One region of the Methylobacterium sp. 88A genome, then DNA from elsewhere that is predicted to be linked to it. Evidence: riboswitches for the same ligand, from Rfam matches in the RefSeq annotation. Region 1 holds a riboswitch; the other holds the start of a gene.

Region 1 (8,201 bases):
CGGCCCCGGACTCGTCCTCGCCATGGGGGAGGGGGAGGATGCGCTGCACGCGCAGGATCTGAGCGGGGCGCTCTCGCTGCCCGATGGCGGCACGCTGACCTTCCGTTCCGCCCATGCTCCGAACCTCGCCCGCCTGGGAGCCTGGGCTTTCGTCTCGACGGCGGTGGCGATCCTCGTCGGCCTCGCCGCCGTACTGCTGGTGCATCGGATCGCGAAGCCCTTGCGCAGCCTCACCCGAGCCACGGAAGCGATCGGCAACGGCCCCGTGGTCGCCGTGCCCGAGGCCGGCCCGGACGAAACGCGCGGAATCGCCCGCGCGCTCAATGCCATGCAGCACCGCATTCACGGACTGGTCTCCGAGCGGACTCAGGCACTCGCGGCCGTCTCCCACGATCTGCGCACGCCCATCGCCCGGCTGCGCCTGCGCATCGAGCGCCTGGCCGACGCCAAGGAGGGACAGGCCATGTCCGGCGACCTCGACGAGATGCAGGCCATGATCGACTCGACGCTGGCTTATCTGCGCGGCGATACGGACCCGGAGCCACGCCGGATCACCAACGTGGCGAGTCTCGCGATGAGCGTCGCCAATGCCGCCGCCGATGCCGGCCGGCCCGTCACGTATGACGGGCCCGGCAGGGCACTGTCGGAGGTTCGACCCGTCGCCCTGAGGCGGGCCCTGGAGAACCTCGTCGACAATGCCGTGCGCTATGGCGAACGAGCCGCCATGATCCTGGAAGTCGGCGAGGACGCGGTCGTCCTGAGGATCGAGGATGACGGCCCCGGTATTGCGCCAGAGGAGGTGGAGAGCGCGTTCGCGCCGTTCACGCGCCTGGAGGCCTCGCGCAATCGCCATACCGGCGGTACCGGTCTGGGCCTCACCATCGCCCGGCGCGCGATCCAGGCCGAGGGCGGCAATCTCACCCTGACCAACCGGGCCGAGGGCGGGTTGCGGGCCGAGCTGATCCTGCCGCGCGTGTAGGTCCAGGGCACGCCTGACACACTTCGTCACGAAGGCGGCGCGCGGGCGTCAAACGGTTTTTCCATCTCCTGGATCGACGCGGCGGAGCAGCCGCGCAACCACGGAGACACCGACCATGACACGCTTTGCACGCAGCCTCGCCGCCACCGGCATCCTCTTCGGCCTCGCGGTTCCGGCCCTGGCCATCGACGGGCACGGCAATGCCAGCAACCCCTCCGTCTCGGTCCCGAACACCGGGACCGTGTCGGGCGGCCCGGCCCATCGCGACGACCCGCGCGTTCAGGAATCCAAGGAGGTCGGACGTGACGGGAAGCCGCTGCATTCCGACAAGGATGGCCACGCCCACGGCCACAGCCACGACAAGAAGTGACGATCGGGCGGGAGGTGCGAGGCCGCCTCCCGCCGCTTCAACGCCGGGTGCGCGCCTCGCGCAGGGTGGAGCCGGGCTCGACGGCGCCGCCCTTCGAGACGGCGATGCGCTGCGACAGGTAGATGCCGTGATGGCCCGAACAGGCATAGGCGGCAAAGCACGCGACCGCCATGGCGACGCCGTGCGTGGCCCCGAACAGCTCGATCCCCATCAGCGTGCAGGCGAGCGGCGTGTTGGCGGCGCCCGCGAAAACCGCCACGAAGCCCAGCGCCGCCATCAGGTCGAGGGGCGCCCCCATCACTCCGCCAAGGGCATTGCCGAGGGCGGCGCCGATGAAGAACAGCGGCGTCACCTCGCCGCCCTTGAAGCCCGAAGCCAGGGTGACGACGGTGAAGAGTATCTTCCAGGCCCAGGACCAGGGATGGACCTCCGGGCCGAAGAAGCTCGCGATGCTCAAGCCTCCCGCATCCGGCGCGGTGACGCCGAGGCCGAGATAGTCACGGGTGCCGACCGCGTAGACGAGGCCGATCACCGCCAGGCCGCCGAGGACCGGGCGCAGGGGCGCGTAGGGAATCAGGCGCTTCAACCACCCGCCGAGGATGTGGTTGGCCTCGGCGAAGACGAGAGCCGCGAGCCCGAAGGCGACACCCGCGACGGCGACTTTCGCCAGTAGAATCGGATCGAGGGCGATGGGGCCGGTCGCATGCGCCAGATAGGCGATGCGGAACAGCGAATGGTGGATGCCCCAGGCCTGGCAGGCCCAGTCGCCGATGACGGCCGCGAGCAGGCTGGGGATCAGAGCGGCATATTCCACCCGGCCGATGGCCAGGACTTCGAGGGCGAAGACGGCCCCGGCGATGGGGGTGCCGAACACCGCCCCGAACCCTGCCGCCACGCCCGCCATCAGCACGATGCGCGTGCCCGCCGGATCGAGCCTGGCCAGGCGCCCGATGGCGCTGGCGAGGCTGGCGCCGAGTTGCACCGCCGTGCCTTCCCGGCCGGCGGACCCGCCGAAGAGATGGGTCACGACGGTCCCGAGGACGATCAGCGGCGCCATGCGCAGGGGAACGCCGCCACCGGGCTCGTGGATCTGATCGACCACGAGGTTGTTGCCGCCCTCCACGCCGCGCCCGACGCGGTGGTAGAGCAGGCCGATGGCAAAGCCCCCCACAGGCAGCAGGAACAGCAGCCAGGGATGCGTGAACCGGGCGCTCGTGGCGACGTCCAGGCACCAGAGAAAGGCCGCGCAGAGGGAGCCCACCACGACCGCCATCGGCACGAGGATCACCGCCCAGCGGGCGAACGCGATCGCCCAGGCCACGCGGACCATCGTGGCGCGCTTCAGATCGGCGATCCGGTTCTTGAAGGAGGCAGGCATGGTTCCACCGTCTTGCTGCGTGGCAAAAGGGTAGGAATCATCAGCCCTTATGGCGGTTCGGCTGAGTCTCTCTCACCGAACTCCCGCTGCGCCGTCGTACTCCGAGGGAGAACCGACCGTGATCGGGAGTTGTGTGAGGCACTCTTCACGCCCGGCAGAATCCATTGCCGCAGACTTCGTGTCCCGTGGCGGGCAACGCGTCAAGCCTGTTCCGCCCTCTGCGCACCCCATCGCCGCCGCCCGGGCGTCGGCCCCGACCCAAGTCGGAGGCCATCAGGTTAGCGAGGGTCAGCGCCCGGCAGCCACCGCGCGGGTGGACGAGCCGGTGAAGCGCGCGGCGGTGAGGTCGTCGCCTGGGCTACGTCCGGAGAAACGGCTGCGTACGCCGCTCTCCGCCTGGGCGACGAAGCCGGCCGGCGCGGCATCGGCGCGGGCGCGGGCCGGGGCGACGTGAACGGGAGAGGCGCGGCTGGCCGGCGCGGTCTCCGCGGCGGCCACCTCGAACAGGGCGCGCAGTTGCGTGCGGGCATCGGCATCCGCGGCGACGGGCCGGGCGAAACGGGTGGGCGCCGCGGTGACGGGCGGCGGCGCGGCCATCCCGGTGGGCGCGAGGCTCGCCACCTGAATGGCGGGACGCGGCGGCGGCAGGGGCATGGTGAGTGCGGCGGAGACGGCGGCGAATTCCGATGGCCGGCGCGGCGGCAGCGGCACGTCGATCGAACTCGCTTCCGCCTCGGCGGGGATCGCCGGCTTGGAGATGTCCTGAATCTTGGAGACGTCCCGAATCTCGGAGACGTCCTGGGTCAGGAGGCTCTGGGCATCGCGTCCGTCACGGCGCAGGAGAGCGCCCTTGAGGGCATCGGAGGCGGCCGGGGCGGCATAGGCCAGGGCCTCGCGGGTGCCCGACTGGTCGTCCGGATCGGCACTGGCCACGAGAACGGTGGGCTTTGCCCGGGCGCGGGCCGGAGCTTCGGGCGGCGGCGCGGGGGTCTTGGAGCCGCCACCGAAGAGGCTGGCGAAGAAGCCCTTGATGCTCGGGCCGTCATCCTCCTCCACCGTCGCGACCTGGGTCACGCCGAGCACGGTGCCGCCACGGGCGAGCACCTCCGCGCGGGCAAGCTCGTAGCCCGGCAGGGGCCGGTTGTCGGTGGGCAGGTGCACGGTCTTGCCGTCGGGAAACAGGCGCGCCAGCTGGTCGTGGCTCATGCGCGGCCATGAGCGGACGGAGCCGACGTCGAGATGGACGAAGGGCGAGCCGGCATGGGGATACCAGCCGACACCGCCGCGCTGCATCCGCATGCCGACGGCGCGCAGCTGGTCGATGGAGACATCCGGCAGGTAGAAATCCATTGCCTTGCCGAGCATGTGCTGGCTGAACTCGGCCACCGCACGCGACCGGCGGCGCAGCATGGCGTTGGTACCCGGTGACCGATAGGCCGAGACCACGGTGATCGGCTCCTGCGAGCCCACAGACCGGTAGGCCTCCCACACCGTGTCGAACAGGCGGGGATCCATCTTGGTGGGCTCGTCCAAGCGCCAGTCGCGCAGCATCCAGTTGAGCTGTTCCAACGCCGCCCGGTCGTAGCGCCCGTCACGCTTGAACGTGATCGTGGCGCTCTCCTTCGTATGGGTATGGTAGATCGAGAGAGTGCGGGTATCGCCGTTGGCGATCGCATCCTGCGTCCCTCGCGTGCCCGCGCCGAGCGCCAGGGCGATGCCCGACGCAGCGACGATCGAACGGCGCAGGCGGGGATGGGAGAAGGCGTCGCGGAGATAGCCCCGAAGGCGAGAGATCGGCTGGGTGGATCGGTCGGCCGGCTGGGCCTCTTCACGCAGCGGAATGCCCACGATCGTCCTCACCTCTGCCAGACCACGCGTTGGCGCGTGGATCATGGTGAACGCAAGGTTACCGAAAACCGTAAACGAAAGGTTCTCGGATCCTCAGCCATTCGCCGGTCGACACAACGGCTAGGTTTGAACCGTGGCGAAATCGTGCCGGCCCGCCGCCATGATTCAGCATCGACAAGAGCGGCGGCGCACATTCCTCGCCGCGTGACATTCGCGCAACGACACCGGTGGCTCGTTACCACCAGCCGCGGGAGACCGGGGCAGGGGCCGGTACCGGTCCCCACGGATCGACAGGGGCCACTTCGGCGGATCTGGCCGCCGGTGCCCTGACCGCCCGCACGGGATTGGCGCCGGAAGGGGCGGGGTGCGATGCGGCGCGGCGAACCTCCGGCGAAGCCCCGGCCGCGCCCGGCGCCGACGTCGAAGGCCGCGCCGCGACCTTGGCCGGCGCTTTCACCGGCGCCTTGGCGACGAGCAGGCTGCCCGGTGCGAGACCGAGGGCGATCTTCATGCGCGCATCGTGACCGTAGAGATCCGAAAACGTGCGTAGGGATCCGCGCTCGTCCGCATCGAGGGTGAAATAGGCGAGATGCACCGGCAGCTTCTCTGGCAGGCGGATGGTGCGCTCGCCCTTGCCGATGAGCTTCTTCAACCGCTCGCTCGACCACGCTTCGGGCAGGACCGAATCGGCGAACCGGAAGGGATCGTCCACGCGCACGCAGCCATGGCTCATCGCCCGCTGAGAAGCGGAAAACAGCGAACGGTTGGGCGTGTCATGCAGGTAGACGGCATGGTTGTTGGGGAAGAGGAACTTGATGAACCCGAGCGCATTCCGCTCGCCCGGCGGCTGGCGCACCGAGATGTTGCCGTTGCGATAGACAACCTCGTAGCCGCGACGGGCCGCGTAGTTCGGGTCGCGGGCCAGGGCGGGCAGGAACTCGTTCTTGAGGATCGAGGGCGGCACGTTCCAGGACGGGTTGATGACGGCGTATTCCATCATCCCGGAGAAGACCGGCGTCGGCGTCTCGGCCTTGCCGACGATGACCCGGGTCTCGTCGCGCTGCGTGCCGTTGCGGACCACCCGCAGGCGGAATTCGGGGATGTTGACCAGGACGTAGTCACGACCGAGGTCGCTCGGCAGCCAGCGCCAGCGCTCCATGTTGACGAGGACGGTCGCCTCCTCGTCGCCGACGCGCGAGGATGACTCGGCCCGGCCCAGGGCGGCGACGGTCTGCGGCGTGAGCGTGCCGGTGATCGGCAGGCCGCGACCGCGCTGGAACTTCGCCACGGCGGCGGACACGTTCGCATCGAACGCATGCGGCTCGCCGGAGGCGGCGTCGAGGGTGCCGGCGGTCCGGGTCGGCAAGCCGAAATGGCGGCGTAGCGCGGGGACGCGGGGATCGTTCATGCCGACCTTGAGCACCGGCCCGGCGGGAATTGTGACGGGCGATGCCGCCATGGGCGCGCTATGGAGATTGCGCAGGCTGGCGAGCCGCGCCTTCAGAGCGAGGTAGCCGGCCTGCGCCGGGTTGTAGCCCTGCAGCACGGTACCGGCTTGCGGACCGGCGCTGGCCACGCGCGCCAGGACGGCATCCGCGCTGGGAATGTCGAGAGTGGGCGTGATCAGGCGGGATATGGCGGACAGGTTGATGCGCGCGCCGCGTGCGTCCTTGGCGTAGAGTACGATGGCGGCCGAGAGTTTCAGCTCGATCTCGGCGGTCTGGGCCTCGGTCAGTCCCTGCGTGCCGATGACCGGCACCGGATAGGCCTGGACGTTGAGGCCGTCCTCGGCTGCGAGGGAAAGGCGGGACGCGGCGGCCTTGGCGGCGGGGGTGAAGGCGCCATCGACCACCCAGACCGGCTTGAAGGCACCGAGCCCGTAGAAGGCCTGCATCGCCTCCCGGTCCTTGGTGCTCAGGCGTGCGAGGAGAGGGGCCGGATCGGCGAGGCGGGCGGCGAGGGCCGCCCCCATCGGATCGGTCGGCACCGGTGCGGCAGCCACGGCGCCAGCGGGTTCGGAGCCGGCCTCGGCGTTCGAGGTCTCCGCCTTGCCCGTCTCGGGCGGGCTCGCTGGCGTTTGAACGGCCTCTCCCGCTGCGGCGGGTTTGGCCGGGTCGGGGGAGGGCGATACCGGCGCGGAGATCGCCCCGGTCGCCACCCTGTCGCCTTGCCCCTGCTCGGACGAGACCGATGGCGCGGCAGCGCTCTGCACCACGGATGGAGCCGGATCGAGCCGGGGTTCGGCCTTTACCGCGTAGCCGACACAACCCGCCATCAGGGCAGCCAGTGCGACGGAGGCGGAGCGCGAAGCGCCCATGATGAAACTCCCGGAACCGGCCGCAACGGCCGTGTTTGAGCTCAAAACAATCGCTGCTTGCGCCACCGCTTGCAACGGCGCGCGGGCAACAGTGGAAGCCCGGCGTGCGCCGGAGGCCGGAAACGCAGTGCCGTGACACACATCCCAATTCAAAGGATGCGAAGGGATCGCTCCCGCGTCTCAGGCAGCGGCTTCGTCGCCCTTCTCGTCGCCGTCGAGACCGAGATCCTTCAGCTTGCGGTAGAGCGTCGAGCGGCCGATGCCGAGGCGCCTCGACACTTCGGACATGCGGCCCCGGTAATATTGCAGGGCGAAGCGGATGATCTCCGCCTCCAGCTCGTCCATCGGTTTCATCTCGCCGGACTCCTCGGTGACAAGGGTCATGGCGTGGGGGTCGCGGACCTCCACGCGGACGATCTCGCGCACCGGCTCCGGAGTCCCGGCATGGACCATGGGCTGGACCGGGGCGGCCGGAATGCGCACGTCGAACCCTTCCACCTGGGCGGCGATCTGCGGGAACTCGGCCACGGTGAGCTCGTCGCTATCGGCGAGCACCACCGCGCGGAACAGGGCGTTCTCGAGCTGGCGGACATTGCCGGGCCAGCCGTAGCGGCTGAGCAGCGACATCGCCTCCGGCGTGATCGCGCGGACACGCTTGCCCTCCTCGGCGGCGAAGCGCGCACAGAACGAGCGCACCAGATCCGGGATGTCCTCGCGGCGCGCCCGGAGGGGGGGCAGGGTCATCGGGAAGACGTTCAGGCGGTAGTACAGGTCCTCGCGGAAGCGGCCCTGCTTGACGAGGTCGAGGAGCGAGCGGTTCGTGGCCGAGATGAGGCGGATGTCGATTCGGACACTGCGCTTGGCGCCCACCGGATCGACTTCCCCCTCCTGCAGGGCGCGCAGGAGCTTCACCTGGGCATCGAGGGGGAGTTCGCCGATCTCGTCGAGGAACAGCGTACCGCCCGACGCCTCGACGAACTTGCCCACATGGCGCTCGGTGGCGCCGGTGAAGGCGCCCTTCTCGTGCCCGAACAGGGTCGATTCGACGAGGTTGTCGGGAATCGCGCCGCAATTGACCGTGACGAAGGCCTTGCCGCGCCGGTCGCCCGACCCTTGGATCGCGCGCGCCAGCACCTCCTTGCCGACACCGGATTCACCCTCGATCAACACCGGGATGTTGGACTTGGCCGAACGCTCGGCCAGCCGGATCACGCGCTCCATGTCGGGGCTGCGCGAGGACAGGTCCTTGAAGGTGAGCGAGCCGGAGGCGCGCCGCCGCATGCGCCGGACCTCCTCCTCGAGCTGATCG
Region 2 (8,201 bases), 1.5 Mb from region 1:
CGAGTTCGGCCGCCTCGGCAGCAAGCTCGACGCGATGGCCGGAAGCCTTCAACGCAACGAGGCCGACCTTCGCGACGAGGTCCGCAACGGTCGCGCGATGCAGGAGCGTCAGGTGACGATGCTGCACGAGTTGAACCATCGCGTGAAGAACACCCTCGCCACGGTCCAGGCCCTGGCACGGCAATCGACGCGCGGCGGCGAGGCGCCAGGCGAGCGGCTTGAGGCGCGCATCCTCGCCCTGTCGAAGACCCACGACCTCCTGACGCGGGACGACTGGTCGGGCGCCCCCTTGCGGGCGGTGTTGGAGAACGAGCTCGGTCCCTACCGGGGTGGCGACGCGACCTTCGTCGTGGACGGACCCGATGTGGACCTGCCGCCGCGCCACGTCCTCTCCCTCGGGATGACGTTGCACGAGCTCGTCACCAACGCCGCCAAGCACGGAGCCCTCTCGGTGCCGGACGGCGAGATCCGCGTGACCTGGCGCGTGGTCAGGACCGAAGGCGGTGCGAGGCGATTGCGGCTGGACTGGGTTGAGGACGGGGGTCCGGCGTCGCCGCCGCCAACGAGGCGCGGTTTCGGCACCCGGCTCATCGCGGTGAGCATCGAGCGGGAGCTCGACGGAAAGCTCGCCCTCGACTTCGCGTCCGAAGGCTTGCGCTGCTCCGTCGACGTGCCGCTCCCGGCCCCGACGGTGGCCACTATGAGCCCGTTCACTCCGCTGCAGTAGGGTCGCGCGTGCGAGACGCCCGTGGCGCTCAGAGCAGGCCCATGGCGAGCCTATGCAGGAGGTCGTCGAGCCACGCCTTCTGATGGTTCCCCCTCAACGCCAGGCCGGGACGATGTCCGATGTCGGCCAGGAGCCCCCCAAGGCTCATGAGTAATCCCGCTTCCAGGGTGTTGTAACCACCGGGCCTTCTCTGGTCTGACCGCCCTCGAAGTAGAGACCTTCGGGATGATCGGACGTGAAGGTTCGTTGAAGGCGCGAGGCTGCCTTGCGCCGCTCTCAAAGCCAGCGTCAGCTTTTCTATCTTTTAAATCCTAAACCGGACGGGCAGAAATCCACCCGACCCGGCCGTGGAGCAGGCGGTCAGTACCCGACCCAATTTCGCCGCTCAAGGTAACGCGCGCTGGACCCGGAAGCAGTCGTCCGCTAGCCGATCAGCCAGCGCGAAACGATGGCCGTGTCGAGCCCGAACCCGTAGATCCGAATTGATCCGGTCGCGAGTTTGAGAGATTCGATCGCGTTCGGCCCTAATCCTTCGAGGGCCATCACCAGGGCCCGCAACGAGTTGCCGTGGGCGACGACCAGCGTCGGACCCCGCATCGTCGCCGGCTGGATATGCCTCAGGTAAAAGGGCACCACCCGGGCAACGGTGTCGCGGAGGCTCTCGCCCCCGGGCGGAGTACCCGCATAGGAGCGCCTCCAGCCCTCGATCCGTTCCGGCCCGAAACGCAGGGCGGCGGTCGCCTTGTCGAGCCCGCTCATGTCGCCGTAATCGCGCTCGTCCAGGGCTGCGGTGCGGTCGGGGACCAGCGCGGGCTGACCGAGGGCATCGAGCGCCAGGCGCGCGGTGTCGATGGCCCTCGACAGGGTCGAGGTGAATGCCGCGTCGAACCGGAAGCCCTCCCGTCCGAGGCGCGATCCGGCCGCCTCGGCTTCCCGTCGCTCCCTCTCGGTCAGGGGCGCGTCGATCATCCCCGTGAACAGGCCTTCGGCGTTCGCCCGGCTCTCGCCGTGCCTGACCAGAACCAGCTGTCGGATCGGTGGATGTTCGACCGAGGCGACCACGGAGGCTTGCGTCAATGTCTCGCTCGACCGCTTAGGATTGCATGATGGCAAGCGACGTGAAGTAGGCGCCGTAACCCAGCACCATGACGGCGGCGACACCGTCGAGGACGTAGGGCGTCACGTTCCGGTAGACCCCGGTCCCGCCAAGGACGAGCCCCGCTCCGACGACGACGGCCAGGCCGAGACCGACGCCGAGCGTTGCGGTCCCCGCGCCTTCGCGTAGCGTCACGCCGAGCCAGACCACGAGGATCTCCAACCCCTCGGCGACGAGGGCCCATGCCGCGACGCCGAGGCCCGCCGCGTTCAGGGGGCGGTTCCAGTGCCCATCCACCGACGCGGCCGCATCTCCCGCGCGCCGTTTCGAATACCCGTCGACGAACTCGTAGGCGAGGTAGAGGCCGAAGCCGAGAAGCAGGACCGCCGAGATCCAATCGATCACGTTCAGCGCCAGAAGGTAGGCCGCCGAGCGAAGGGCGACCGCGAGCGCGGCAACGGCGAGCGCGCCGACGACGGAGCCGGCAAGGATGCTCCGCCATCCGAACCGGTAGGCGCCGGTCAGCATCACCGAGGCGGCGATGAAGAGTTCGGTGAAGGTCACCTGGAAGGTGATCAGGGCACCGAGCCACGAGATGGTCATGAATGGGTCCCCGGGGTTGGCTCGCCCGCTCCTATCACCGCTGGCCGACCCGTTCGCGGATTTCGTGGCGCCCGACCTCCATCGATCCCCCGGGATTGACCGCCTTGAGGCAATCGCGAATAAGCCCAGCACGGTAATGGTGTCTGCCGGGCTTTGAGCCGAACCGCCGATCCCTGATGCGGCTGATGACTCCTACTTTTCGCGCTTTTGCGAACTGGAGGAGTCATGCGCGCGTCGTTCCGGAACCTTTTCCACGACCTCGATCTAGCCGGCTTCCTGCGGACACGCCGGTCGCACGCCATCTCGGTGGCGCGCTGGTCGGTCATCCTGTTGCCGATGGCCGTTGCCGTGGGCACCCTATGCGCCGCCTTCCTGTGGAGCCTCGACGCGGCCACCGAGGCGCGCTTCGACCATCCCTGGCTGCTGTTCCTGCTTCCCGTCGGCGGTTTCGCCGTGGGTCTTCTCTATCTTCTGTTCGGGAAGAGCGTGGAGGCCGGCAACAACCTCATCGTCGAGGAGATCCACGATCCGGACGGCGGCGTGCCGCTCCGGATGGCGCCGCTGATCTTTCTCGGCACCATCGTCACGCACCTGTTCGGTGGGTCGGCCGGGCGCGAGGGCACTGCGGTGCAGATGGGCGGAAGCCTCGCCAGCGGCTTTGGCAAGCTCTTCGGGGTGGATGCGGCCGGGGTCCGGGTCCTCCTGATGGCGGGCATCGCCGCCGGCTTCGGTGCGGTCTTCGGCACCCCCATCGCCGGTGCGGTGTTCGCGCTGGAGGTGCTCGCGGTCGGTCGCGTCGAGTATGCCGCCCTGGTACCCTGCCTCCTCGCCGCGGTGGTCGGCGACTGGACCTGCCAAGCCTGGGGCATCCACCACGGATTCTACCACGTCGACTTCCTCGCCGGCGGCGCGAAGGCCCTGACCGTCGATCCACTGCTTCTCGCCAAGGTCGCCGTCGCCGGCGTCGCGTTCGGCCTCGTCGGTTTGCTGTTCGCGGAGGCCAACCACCTCCTCGGCGGGTGGCTCAAGCGCTTGGTCCCGTACGGACCGCTTCGCCCGGTGATCGGCGGTCTGGCCGTGATCGGCCTCGTCTACGCCCTCGGGACGCGCGACTACCTCGGGCTCGGCGTCTCGGCGGCCGACCCCGGCGGGATGACCATCAACACCTTCTTCGGTCCGGACGTGCACCCCTGGAGCTGGGCCCTCAAGATCTTGTTCACGGTCGTGACCTTGAGCGCGGGGTTCAAGGGCGGCGAGGTCACCCCCCTGTTCTTCATCGGGGCCGCGCTCGGCAACGCCCTGGCCGGATTGCTCGGCGCGCCGGTGGACCTGTTCGCGGCGCTGGGGTTCGTCGCGGTCTTCGCGGGCGCCGCTAACACGCCGCTCGCCTGCACGCTGATGGGCATCGAGCTCTTCGGCGCGACGCACGGGGTCTACCTCGCGGTGGCCTGCTTCCTCGCGTACCTCTGCTCGGGCCACAACGGCATCTACCTGTCGCAGCGCATCGCCGTCCCGAAGGCGGCGACAGGCATCGCCGGCGGCGCGACCTTGCGCGAGGCGCGGTCGGGGCGCGCGCCGGCCGTCGGGCCCCGGCCCGCCCCCTCGTCCACCGTCCACTGAAGGAGCCGACATGAACGCTTCGCATCGCGTCGTCGCGACCGAGACCGGCATGATCCGGATCTACATGAGGCCCCGGGACCGGGCGGGCACCGGTCGGACCGGATGGTTTTCCGGCGGCAGGCCGCTCTATCGGGAGCTCGTCGCCCAGGCCAAGGCGGAGGGCCTCATGAACGCCGTCGCCCACCAGTCCCACCACGGCTACAGCAACCATGGGCCGATCCAGGACGATGGGGCCGAGTCGCTCAACCCCGAGCTGACCATGTGCGTCGAGCTGATCGGTACCCGCGAGCAGCTCGAAGGCTTCTGCGGCCGGCACGGTGCCCAACTCGCGAACAAGGTCATCGTCTACAAGCACCTTGAGCACTGGAGCGTCAGCCATGTCGGCGTCGGCGCGGCGGGGCGGGCTGCCTGACCTGGACCGTCCCGGGCCGTTCCAGGCATCGGAGCGCCGGATAGGCCAACGGATGCGATAGCCGGCCATGGGTGCGCGGTCCGACCTTCGGACCGGCAGGCTTCAGCGCTGGTCGGACCGCCAGCGCGGGAGACCTATGCCCTTGCCGCTTCGCCCGATCTCCGCCCTGCGTAACGTCCTCCAGGGGGAGGCATCCGACGGCCTGATCCTGATGGCGAGCGCCGCCCTGGCGCTCGCCATCGCGAACTCCGGCTGGTCGGACGCCCACTTCCCAGTCCTCAAGACATACGTCGGCGGCCTCAGCGTCCTGCACTGGGTCAACGATGGTCTGATGGCGGCGTTCTTCCTGCTCGTCGGCCTGGAGATCAAGCGGGAGGTCCTTGATGGGCGCCTGCTGACCTGGCCGGACCGAGTGCTGCCTGGCGTCCCGGCGCTTGGCGGCAGGGTCGCTCCGGCGCTGATCTACGTCGCGGTGAACCGGCACTCGCCCGAGACCCTGCGCGGCTGGGCGATCCCGACCGCGACCGACATTAACTTCGCCCTCGGGGTGCTGGCCCTGCTCGGATCGCGGGTGTCCGTGTCGCTCAAGATCTTCCTGACCGCGCTCGCCATCATCGACGACCTCGGGGCGGTACTCATCATCGCAGCCTTCTACACCGCGGACCTGTCGCTTCCGATGCTCGCCGGGGCGGCGGCCGTGTTCGCGGTCCTGTTCGGCATGAACAAGGCGGGGGTGAGCCGGCTGACGCCCTACCTCGTCCTCGGCGCCGTGCTGTCTTATCCCCCCCCCCTGCTGCATCCGGACCATCAAGCATGGCTGCCAATAAATTATTGAATACCGAATTTACCGGAAAATAAGTGCCCTATCGATTATAAAACTCGGATGTGTATTTTTGTGACCGTTCCCTATCGGATCTATTGTGGTGCGTGCCACTGCGTTTCGGGGGCGTTCTAGATACGGAGAACTTCGAGTTCCCGTCTGCAGGTCTCGCCGAAGTCGGCGAGGGGGTCCGCGTCCTTCCCCTGTCTGATCCTGTCCTGGATCTCGGCGAAGGTCAGGTTCGGCGAGGCATAGATGGCGACCACCTGTGAAAGCAGCCGCTCGGCCGCCTCGATCACCGGGCGCGTCGACCTCAGGCGCATGCGGCCGATGAGGGCGAACATGCCGACGACCACCTCCGGGCCCTCTGGGTCGTGGGTGATCGCGTCGGCCAGACACTTCGACGCCTCGGCGATGAACTCGTCGTAGAGCGCCTCGCGCTTCCCCGCCTCCTGCACCTGCCATTGCGCCTTGCGCGCGCCGTTCTGGGTCAGCCACGTCGTCACCAACGACGAGGCCGCGCCCACGAGGGAGCCGGCCAGGCCGGTGGCGGCCGTAAGGACCGCGATTTCCATGACGTCCTCCTGATCGAATCTCAGCGACCTTCGCCTGCGCGACCCACGACGAGGGTCCGTTCAAGCATGTCGAGGTGGGCGTCGAAGTAGGCGGCCATATCCATGGGGTAGGCATCCCCGAACTGCGTGCGCCAGATCGAGGCGGACACGGCCGCTGCCATCATCAGGTTCGGGAACTCGCTAGCGGCGACAGGCCGGAATTCGCCGCGTTCCACACCGTAGGCGAGGACGGCGGCCAACCGGGCGTTCACCGGCCCGATGACCTCGTCGTGCCACCGCACAGCCAGTTCCGGAAAGCGTGTCCCGTCGGCTAGCAGCAGCCGGAGCAACTCCCGGCCGCGTCGGTCATGGACCAGGGCGTCGTAGACGAACCGGAAGTAGGCCCGGAGGATCTCCATCGCCGGGCCCTTCGGATTGGTCGCCAAGCTGGCGAGTAGGTCGAGGGTGGGCTGCACCATTTCCTTGAAGGTGGCGACGAAAAGATCCTCCTTGCTCGGGAAGTAGAGGTAGACCGTGCCCTTCGTGATCCCGGCGCGCAGGGCCACGTCGTCGACCCGCGTCCCGGCGAAGCCCTTTAGGGCGAACTCCTCGAACGCCGCCTCCAGGATCTCGCCCGGTCGCGCTTCCTTGCGTCTTTGCCTGGGTCCGACCGCCACCTTGCTCATTGCATTCCTTGTTGACTGACTGGTTAGTTATTAGTAGATCATGGGCATCCCGGCAAGCGCGTCGCCGTCATGGCCGTATCGCCGCCCCGGGAAAACCTTTTCGCCCCATCCCGGGGCACCGGAATGGCCGTCGCCCCCTCCTCAGGTTCGACGGCCAAGAAGGAGCGGCTGCTCCGCCCCCTCGCAGCCGCTCCTTCGCCTCCCATCCACGCGGGTGACACGGAGCCCGATCCCATGATGACCCGCCTGACGCTTGTTTCGGTCGCGCTGCTCGCCGCCGCCGATGCGGTTGCGGCCGACGGTCGGCCTACGACCGAGGCGGTCTCCGTGAAGACGGTCACCGCGATCCGCACCCCGGTCTCGGAGGACGTGGTGCTGAGCGGGGACATCCAGGCGAAGTATCTATCCAACGTCTCCTTCCGCGTGACCGGCAAGATCGCGGAGCGCCTTGCCGAGGTCGGGGACCACGTCCAGGCCAATCAGGTCATCGCGAGGCTGGAGCCGCAGGAGCAACAGGTCAACGTCGACACCGCCCAGGCCGCGCTGAACTCCGCCGAGGCGCTCCTCACACAGGCCAAGGTGAACTTCGAGCGCCAGCAGACCCTGATGAGGAGCGGCTACACCACCCGCACCACCTACGACGGGGCGGAGCAGCAGCTTCGAACGACGCAGGCGTCGGTCGATTCGGCCCGGGCGGCCCTCGGGACGGCCAAGGAGCAGTTCACCTACACCGAGCTTCGAACCGGCGTGGCCGGCATCATCACCGCCCGCAGCGCGGAGGCGGGCCAGGTGGTCTCCTCGGGCCAGACCGTGTTCACGCTGGCGCAGGACGGGAGTCGCGACGCCGTCTTCACGGTCCCGACGATCCTGCTGGAGCCGCCCCCTGAGAGCCGGAAGGTCGACGTCTCGCTCCAGGCCGACCCGCGCGTGACCACCGTCGGGACCGTGCGGGAGATCTCCCCCACCGTGGACACGAACTCCGGCGGCGTCCGTGTGAAGATCGGTCTCGACACGGTGCCGGCCGGGATGTCGCTGGGGGCGGTGGTCCTCGGACGTGCCCGCCTGCGCCCGCGGGATGCGGTGACCCTGCCGTGGAGCTCGCTCTTCCGTTGGAAGGACGCGTCGGCGGTCTGGGTCCTCGACCCGGGAACGGGGAGCGTGTCGCCCAAGCCCGTCGAGATCGACCGCTACGAAGGCTCGGGCATCGTCCTCGCCGGTGGCGTCGAGCCTGGCGAGGAGGTCGTCACCGCCGGCATCCAGTTCCTGTCACCGGGCCGAAAGGTCACCGTCGCCGGAAAGGGCACGCCGTGAGCCGCCTCGTCCTCCCCATCGCCGTCCTCGTCGTCCTTTCGGGCTGCAAGGAGCAGAAGGCCGAGGCCCCGCCGCCGGTCCGCCCGGTCCTGACGACGACCGTGGCACTGGAGGAAGCCCGGATATTCGGCCCCTTCGCGGGCACGGTCCAGCCACGCTACGAGAGCCAACTCGGCTTCCGGATCGGCGGTCGCATCGTCGCCCGCGACGCCTTCGTCGGCGACCAGGTCGCCAAGGGCACGCGGCTCGCCGCCCTCGATCCCACCGTGCAGCAATTCGCCCTGGTGCGGGCCCGCGCCGACTTGGCCGATGCCCAGGCGCAGGTGAAGAACGCCTCGGCCGCCGAGGGGCGGCAACGCATCCTGTTCGAGA

Evidence for each region. A riboswitch is a leader RNA that binds a small molecule or an ion and turns the genes downstream of it on or off. The one in region 1 is predicted to bind fluoride.
Region 2: it holds a riboswitch for fluoride, as region 1 does, so the genes downstream of both, A3OM_RS0106520 (voltage-gated chloride channel family protein) here and A3OM_RS0113825 (voltage-gated chloride channel family protein) in region 1, are expected to answer to the same signal.

Annotation. Positions count from the first base shown of each region.
Region 1 covers NZ_AQVT01000001.1:2,860,142-2,868,342, reverse strand. The annotation lists gene A3OM_RS0113835 (ATP-binding protein) at 1-979, shown strand, start outside; gene A3OM_RS0113830 (hypothetical protein) at 1,095-1,349, shown strand; gene A3OM_RS0113825 (voltage-gated chloride channel family protein) at 1,387-2,727, opposite strand; fluoride riboswitch at 2,752-2,905, opposite strand; gene A3OM_RS0113820 (DUF882 domain-containing protein) at 3,016-4,620, opposite strand; gene A3OM_RS24005 (L,D-transpeptidase family protein) at 4,811-6,892, opposite strand; gene A3OM_RS0113810 (sigma-54 dependent transcriptional regulator) at 7,073-8,201, opposite strand, start outside.
Region 2 covers NZ_AQVT01000001.1:1,351,979-1,360,179, reverse strand. The annotation lists gene A3OM_RS0106545 (HWE histidine kinase domain-containing protein) at 1-727, shown strand, start outside; gene A3OM_RS0106535 (2,3-bisphosphoglycerate-dependent phosphoglycerate mutase) at 1,151-1,804, opposite strand; gene A3OM_RS0106530 (hypothetical protein) at 1,821-2,426, opposite strand; fluoride riboswitch at 2,550-2,628, shown strand; gene A3OM_RS0106520 (voltage-gated chloride channel family protein) at 2,652-4,046, shown strand; gene A3OM_RS0106515 (DUF190 domain-containing protein) at 4,057-4,458, shown strand; partial or broken gene A3OM_RS23575 (Na+/H+ antiporter NhaA) at 4,595-5,233, shown strand; gene A3OM_RS0106505 (hypothetical protein) at 5,410-5,853, opposite strand; gene A3OM_RS0106500 (TetR/AcrR family transcriptional regulator) at 5,874-6,518, opposite strand; gene A3OM_RS0106495 (efflux RND transporter periplasmic adaptor subunit) at 6,753-7,829, shown strand; gene A3OM_RS0106490 (efflux RND transporter periplasmic adaptor subunit) at 7,826-8,201, shown strand, end outside.